Salinivibrio kushneri: one gene and its partner. The protein of the gene in region 1 binds, or shares a complex with, the protein of each later gene. Links are inferred from orthologs where the notes say so. Each region holds a gene or a part of one and is shown on either strand. Other genes may lie near its edges.

The links. Proteins that work in one complex are often made in the same cells at the same time.
Region 2: the proteins of mfd (region 1) and uvrA are in contact, whole or in part, in a crystal structure (PDB 4DFC), measured with the Escherichia coli proteins. The link is inferred for Salinivibrio kushneri from one-to-one orthologs.

The regions. Positions count from the first base shown.
Region 1 is NZ_CP114588.1:1,514,667-1,518,764, reverse strand. The notes cover bases 26-4,052. They hold mfd (transcription-repair coupling factor), read right to left. Parts: upstream 3,691-4,052; coding sequence 226-3,690; downstream 26-225. Other genes in these bases: N8M53_RS07115 (PilZ domain-containing protein), read right to left, coding at 3,695-4,052; N8M53_RS07125 (peptidoglycan binding protein CsiV), read right to left, coding at 26-197. Outside these bases: more of N8M53_RS07125, read right to left, coding at 1-25; more of N8M53_RS07115, read right to left, coding at 4,053-4,098. UniProt on the Escherichia coli protein: Couples transcription and DNA repair by recognizing RNA polymerase (RNAP) stalled at DNA lesions. Mediates ATP-dependent release of RNAP and its truncated transcript from the DNA, and recruitment of nucleotide excision repair machinery to the damaged site.
Region 2 is NZ_CP114588.1:282,761-286,201, forward strand. Bases 34-3,403 are described here. They hold uvrA (excinuclease ABC subunit UvrA), read right to left. Parts: upstream 3,060-3,403; coding sequence 234-3,059; downstream 34-233. Other genes in these bases: N8M53_RS01445 (Wzy polymerase domain-containing protein), read right to left, coding at 34-234; galU (UTP--glucose-1-phosphate uridylyltransferase GalU), read right to left, coding at 3,197-3,403. Outside these bases: more of N8M53_RS01445, read right to left, coding at 1-33; more of galU, read right to left, coding at 3,404-3,441. UniProt on the Escherichia coli protein: The UvrABC repair system catalyzes the recognition and processing of DNA lesions. UvrA is an ATPase and a DNA-binding protein. A damage recognition complex composed of 2 UvrA and 2 UvrB subunits scans DNA for abnormalities.

The sequences.
Region 1 (4,098 bases):
GATCCCATATCGATTTGTGCTGGCCAGCTTTCTTCCACGCTAGCAGGGTCTTGGTTGCGTTTAAACACAATCAACTCGACATCATAAAGTCGCTTAGCTAAAACCGGCTGGCTAAGTGAGATCAGTAGCAACGCCCAAAGGCTCTGCTTGGTATAGCGTGCTAGCCGGCCTTGTGGGTGACATGAATGATTTTTCACAGGTTACTCCGTTTTCTTTGGCAAGCCATTATGCGACCAGTTGGTGGCTTGCAAATTGAGTCAACAGCTCATCAATAAAGTTCATCCTCTCACGTCGGTCAGTGAGATTTTCAACAAACTTGATTTTGGTTGGCCCGTCAAATTTATACTTGTCTGGCCGCGATTGTAACAGCCCAACCAAGAATCCGGGATCAATTTGCGCGTCCTCATGAAACTCGACCATGCCACCACGATCGCTCGCTTCGATCTTTTTCACCCCTAATGCAGCGGCGCGTATCTTGAGCTGCTGGATATGAAGCAGATTCTTGGTGGCGTCAGGCAGTAGACCAAAACGGTCTATCAACTCAACTTGCAGCTCATTGATGTCATCATTGGACTTGGCGCTGGCAATGCGTTTGTACATTGACAAACGCATGTTGATATCGGGAATGTAGTCATCCGGTAGCAGTGCAGGCAGGCGCAGTTCAATGTCGGTTTGCTCATTAAGAAGGGCGTCCAAGCTTGGCTCTTTGCCTTCTTTGAGTGCCTCAACGGCCTGCTCAAGCATGTCCATGTACAAAGTGAAACCAATGGATTGGATTTGACCGCTTTGCTCGTCTCCCAGTAACTCGCCTGCGCCACGTATCTCCAAATCTTGAGTGGCAAGGGTAAAGCCGGCGCCAAGATCTTCGAGCGACGCAATGGCTTCCAGCCGTTTTACCGCATCTTTGGTCATCCGTTTGGGGTGCGGAGTGAGCAAGTAAGCATAGGCTTGATGGTGTGAACGACCCACACGGCCGCGCAGCTGGTGGAGTTGCGCCAGGCCAAAGTGGTCAGCACGATCGATGATAATGGTGTTGGCTGAGGGAATATCGATACCGGTTTCGATAATGGTGGTACATACCAGCACGTTGTATCGTTGATGGTAGAAATCGCTCATGATCTTTTCTAGCTCACGCTCGCGCATTTGACCATGGGCCACGGTCACACGCGCTTCTGGGATCATCTCACTGATTTCATTGGCCGTTTTTTCTATGGTTTCGATGTCATTGTGTAAAAAGTACACCTGGCCGCCGCGCATAATCTCACGCAGTAATGACTCTTTAATCAGACTGTCTTCGCGTTCACGAACAAAGGTTTTGACTGCGAGGCGACGCGACGGAGGGGTAGCGATAATCGAGAGATCGCGCATGCCACTCATCGCCATATTAAGCGTCCGCGGGATCGGTGTGGCGGTTAATGTGAGAATATCCACATTGGCACGCATGGCTTTGATCTTCTCTTTCTGGCGAACGCCAAAGCGATGCTCTTCATCGACAATCAATAATCCGAGGTCGCGCAGCTTCACATCCGATTGCAGTAACTTATGGGTGCCAATCAGAATGTCCACTTTGCCCGCTTCACAATCGGCCAAAATCGCTTTTTGCTCTTTCGCGGATTTAAAGCGTGAGAGTACCTCGACCCGGACCGGGAGGTTAGCGAAGCGGTCACGGAAATTCTCGAAATGCTGCTGAGCGAGCAAGGTGGTGGGAACCAACACAGCAACTTGCTTGCTGTTATTGACCGCTAAGAAGGCGGCACGCATAGCCACTTCGGTTTTACCAAAGCCGACATCGCCACATACCAAGCGATCCATGGCAATGGGACGACACATGTCTGAGAGCACTGCGTTGATCGCTTGTGACTGATCACTGGTTTCTTCAAACGGGAAGGTCGCCCGGAAGGCGCGATAGGCGTCTTTGTCATGGCTAAACGCAAAGCCAGGCTTGGTTTCTCGCTTGGCATAAACATCAAGCAGTTCGGCGGCGACATCACGCACTTTCTCTGCCGCGCGGCGGCGTGCTTTTTCCCACGCCTCTCCACCAAGCTTATGCACGGGTGCGCTCTCTTCCGCGCCACCTGAATAGCGGCTAATCAAGTGTAGTGCGCCCACCGGAACATATAACTTGGCGCCTTGTTGGTATTCCAGCGTCATATATTCGGTTTTGAGTCCGCCCGCTTCCAGGGTTTGCAAGCCTTGGTAGCGTCCAATGCCGTGCTCAAGATGCACAACGGGTTGGCCAGGTTTTAGTTCGGCCAAGCTTCTGATCACTGCATCTGTACTGACATTTTGCTTTCGCTTGTCGCGGCGGCGTTGCTGCACCGCGCGCTCGCCAAACATATCGCTTTCACAAATCAGCGCAAACTGGCGGCTGTTGTCAATAAAGCCTTGATCAACTGGGCCGATGATTAAACCAAACCGGCCAGGCTGCGCCAATGCCTCGGGCAGGCCATCTGCCACCATAGGGCGAATCTTGGCTTGGGCGAGGAGATCGAGCAGGGCTTCGCGTCGCCCTTCAGACTCGACTGAGAAAATGATGTCGCCGTTAAATTGCTCACTAAACTGGCGCAGCGCGGCGAGTGGTTCTTTGGCTTGGTGGTTGACCGTTAGCGTTGGCAGCGGTGTAATATCGAGGTTTTCCCGCCCGGCCTTTTCGGTGACGGTGTCACTTTCTAGCTTTAAGCGTGGGTATTGCTTAAGGGTGGTAAATAGTGCCTCTTTACTTAACCACAGCGCATCGGGGGGAAGCAGTGGTCGAAGCGGATCGACGCGACGCTGATCATAGCGGTTTGCCACGTCGGCTTGGAAATGATCAATAGCGCTTTCAATGTCGCCAACCGATAACACCAAGGTATTGTCAGGCAAATAATCAAACAAGGTTTCTGTTTGTTCAAAAAACAGCGGCAGCCAGTACTCAATCCCGGCCGGCCAGGTTTTTTTACTCACCTGCTGGTAAATGGATTCTGGCTCTCGGCGTGCCTCAAAATGCTCGCGAAAACGGCCACGAAAATACTCCACTGCGGCGTCATCGGTAGGAAATTCATGTGCCGGCAAAAGCTGGATGTGCTCCAGCTCGCCGGTTGAGCGCTGGTTTTCCGGGTCAAATTGACGAATGGTGTCGACTTCATCGTCAAAAAAGTCAATACGATAAGGCTCGTCACTGCCCATCGGGAACAGGTCGAGGATCGAGCCTCGGCTGGCAAATTCGCCATGTTCCATGACTTGATCGACATGACGATAGCCCGCATCGGTGAGCTGATCGCGCAGTTTTTCTAGCGATAAAATATCGCCTTTTTTCACCATTAAGGCGTGTTGATGGAGAAAATGCCTTGGGGTGACACGCTGCAAGGCCGTGCTCGCCGGTGCAATCAGGACGCCATCTTGTTGATGTGGCAGTTGATACAAACAAGACAAACGCGCGGAAATAATATCCTGATGGGGCGAGAAACTGTCGTAGGGCAGGGTTTCCCAGTCAGGAAAGAGATCGCAATGGCCTTGAGTAAACTGGCGAATGGCGGGCTGCAAACGCACGGCGGTTTGGTTGTCCGGTACCAAAAGAAACACCGGGCCTGCGTGTTGCTGCGTGAGCGTGGCAATGGCTAGCGGTAAGGCAGCCCCAGATAAATTACCAAGATGTTTAACATCGCCTGGCCCAGAGGGCAGCGTAAAAGCATAGAGCGGTTGTTGGGTCATGAGTTTAACTGCTTGATTGTTTTCGGTTTCGTGCACGCTTTTTTAAGAGTTTCTGCTGATGATGCAACGCAGCACGAATGAGCGTGTCTCGGTCTTCTTCCAATAAACGGGTGTACTGGATTTGGATCACATAATGTGGATTGTCTTGGTCACTCTCGGGGTGAAGCTCACACCCTGTTACCACGCCATAACAGTAAACCGCGGTGGGCGGGTAATCGAGAAACAACTTTACGCGCGTGTGGACGCCTTTTTGAAGCGGCGAGTGGCTCAAGTACGAGAAACTGCTGGCACCGAAAGCGCGGGTGACAAAACGATATGTAGGCTGGTCTTCATGACTTAACATGTAGCCCATCATTAAGGTGATTTTTTCGTTTTGAGCCTGTAGAACGCGGAATAATGCGGAGGCGT
Region 2 (3,441 bases), 1.2 Mb from region 1 along the record:
GGTCAGTCGGCTTGCACGCCAGGTATGTTGACGCACGATTTCCAGGCAGGCAAACCCTAAGGTAAACGCCAAGGTCAGTAGTGATAAGGCTGCCGCAGGGTGGCGTATGCCCACCAGCGGGAGAGATACCGAGTAGAGTGGTAAGCAGATTAACCACAAGGCCGCTAACGCTAGCAGAAATGGGGTTGTTAGCGGCTTTCGTATCACACGACTCTGCGGCAGCGCTGAGGTCATTATCGCTCCAACATAGGTTTCAGGAAGTGAGCCGTGTGGCTACCCACCACATTGACGATGTCTTCTGGCGTGCCTTGGGCGATGATCTCACCGCCGCCGTTACCGCCTTCTGGCCCTAAGTCGATGATCCAATCCGCGGTTTTTATCACATCCAGATTATGCTCGATTACCACGATAGTGTTGCCCTGTTCGCGCAAGCGATGTAAGACATTCAGCAGTTGTTGAATATCATGGAAATGAAGCCCCGTGGTTGGTTCATCGAGGATGTAGAGCGTTTTACCGGTATCGCGCTTAGACAGCTCACGGGCCAGTTTTACACGCTGCGCTTCGCCGCCTGACAAGGTGGTGGCGGCTTGGCCAAGGCGAATATAGCTCAAGCCGACATCCATCAATGTTTGCAGTTTACGCTTGATAGCGGGCACGGCGTCAAAAAACGCACGCGCGTCTTCGACAGTCATCTCCAGCACTTCATCGATGGTTTTACCTTTATAGCGCACTTCGAGTGTTTCACGGTTATAACGCTTCCCTTTACACACATCACAAGGCACATACACATCGGGTAAAAAGTGCATTTCCACTTTGATCACGCCATCACCTTGGCAGGCTTCGCAGCGTCCACCGCGCACGTTAAAGCTAAAACGGCCGACTTTATACCCGCGTGCTCGCGCCTCTTGGGTACCGGCGAAAAGCTCACGGATCGGGGTAAAGATCCCCGTATAAGTGGCGGGGTTTGAGCGTGGGGTACGGCCAATAGGACTTTGGTCAATATCGATCACCTTGTCGAAATGTCCCAACCCATCAATCGACTCGTAAGGCGCTGGATCAGCGGTGGTCGCGCCGTTTAATTGCTGGTGGGCAACTTTAAAGAAGGTGTCGTTGATAAGCGTTGATTTGCCTGAGCCCGACACGCCCGTCACGCAGGTCAGTAGCCCGACAGGCAGGTGGAGATCAACGTTTTTCAGGTTGTTGCCCGTCGCCCCCTTTAGAGTCAGCATTTTGCTCGGGTCGCGCTCAATGCGTTGTGCAGGCACCTCAATCGCTTGTTTACCACTTAGATACTGACCTGTCAGTGACGATTCACTGGCGAGTATGTCCTTTAAACTGCCTTCGGCAACAATTTGTCCACCATGTGCGCCGGCCCCCGGGCCAATATCAATGATGTAGTCGGCCGCACGTATGGCATCTTCATCATGTTCGACCACCATCACGGTGTTTCCTAAATCGCGCAGGTGCTCCAAGGTGTCAAGCAAACGGGCATTGTCACGCTGGTGCAGGCCAATAGAAGGCTCATCCAGGACGTACATCACGCCGACCAAGCCCGCGCCAATTTGGCTGGCTAGTCGAATACGCTGTGCTTCACCACCAGAGAGGGTATCGGCACTGCGCGATAAATTCAGGTAGTTAAGCCCCACATTGACCAAAAACCGCAGCCGGTCGTGGATCTCTTTCATCACCTTTTCGGCAATTTTGGCGCGCTGTCCGGTTAAGGTCAGTTGTTCAAAGAAATCCAGCGCCTGTTGAATGCTCAGCTCACAAACCTCGGGTAGATTGTGGCCGTCGATAAACACATGACGGGCTTCTTGGCGTAAGCGTGAGCCACCGCAGCTGGCACAGGGTTTAGTGGCGATGTATTTGGCCAGTTCATCGCGTACGGCGTTGGATTCAGTGTCGCGATAGCGACGCTCCATATTGTTGAGGATCCCCTCAAACGGATGTTTGCGTACACGAATATCGCCCCGATCGTTGACGTATTTGAACTCGATCTCTTTTGGCCCTGACCCATACAAGAGGATATCCTGAATGGTGCCGGAGAGATCTTGCCATGGCACTTCCAAATCAAACCCGTAATGCTCAGACAGCGATCGCAGCATTTGGAAGTAATAAAAATTACGTCGATCCCAGCCTCGGATCGCGCCCCCCGCTAAGCTAACCGCTGGGTTTTGAATCACGCGTTTAGGGTCAAAATATTGTTGCACTCCCAAGCCGTCACAGGTGCCACAGGCGCCGGCTGGGTTATTGAACGAGAACAGGCGCGGCTCAAGCTCTTGCATGCTGTAACCGCAATGTGGGCAGGCAAAGTTGGCAGAAAAAATGATCTCTTCCCCTTCGCCGTCCATCCAACTGATCACCGCGCTGCCGCCGGTGAGTTCGAGCGCGGTTTCAAATGATTCGGCCAGACGCTGCTGTTGATCACTGCGCACTTTAAAGCGATCGACCACCACTTCAATGGTGTGCTTTTTTTGCAGTTCAAGTGTCGGCGGATCGGATAGATCGCACACTTCACCATTGATCCTTGCACGGATAAACCCTTGAGCGGCTAAATTCTCAAGCGTTTTAACATGCTCCCCTTTCCGATTTTTGATGATCGGTGCGAGCAACATCAGCTTGCTGCCCTCCGGCAGTGCAAGCACTTTATCGACCATCTGGCTGATGGTCTGAGCCGCTAAGGTCACATCATGAGTGGGACAACGTGGCTCGCCGACACGCGCATAAAGTAAGCGTAAGTAGTCGTACACTTCAGTGATGGTGCCGACCGTTGAGCGTGGATTGTGCGACGTGGACTTTTGCTCTATCGAGATGGCAGGCGACAGGCCCTCAATATGGTCAACATCCGGCTTTTCCATCAAGGAAAGAAACTGACGTGCGTACGCTGACAAGGATTCAACGTAACGGCGCTGGCCTTCAGCGTATAGGGTGTCGAAGGCCAGCGATGATTTTCCCGAGCCAGATAGGCCGGTAATCACGATCAGCTTGTCGCGAGGGATGGTGAGGTTGATATTTTTGAGGTTGTGCGTGCGCGCGCCTCTGACGTCGATATTGTCCATTATTATCCTACTACTCAGTCAGCTCACTGGTTGGTCGCCTAGTATGGCACAGACATGACCATGACCAAATAAAAAGGCTGTATATTTACACAGCCTTTACACGAAGGGGAAAAACACGCGATCCGACGCGGTTTACGTTATCGACGATTCTTCACCGTCGCTTCGTCTTTGTTGCTTCCGCCAAGGTAGTGGTGCTTGTAGCAGTGATTGGTGGCTTCAATAAAGCCTTCCACGCTGCCACAATCAAAGCGCTCGCCTTTAAATTTGTACGCCAGTACACAGCCTGATTGTGCCTGTTTGAGCAGTGCATCGGTGATCTGCACTTCGCCGTTTTTACCCGGCGGGGTGTTTTCCAGCAGATCAAAGATATCAGGCGTAAGAA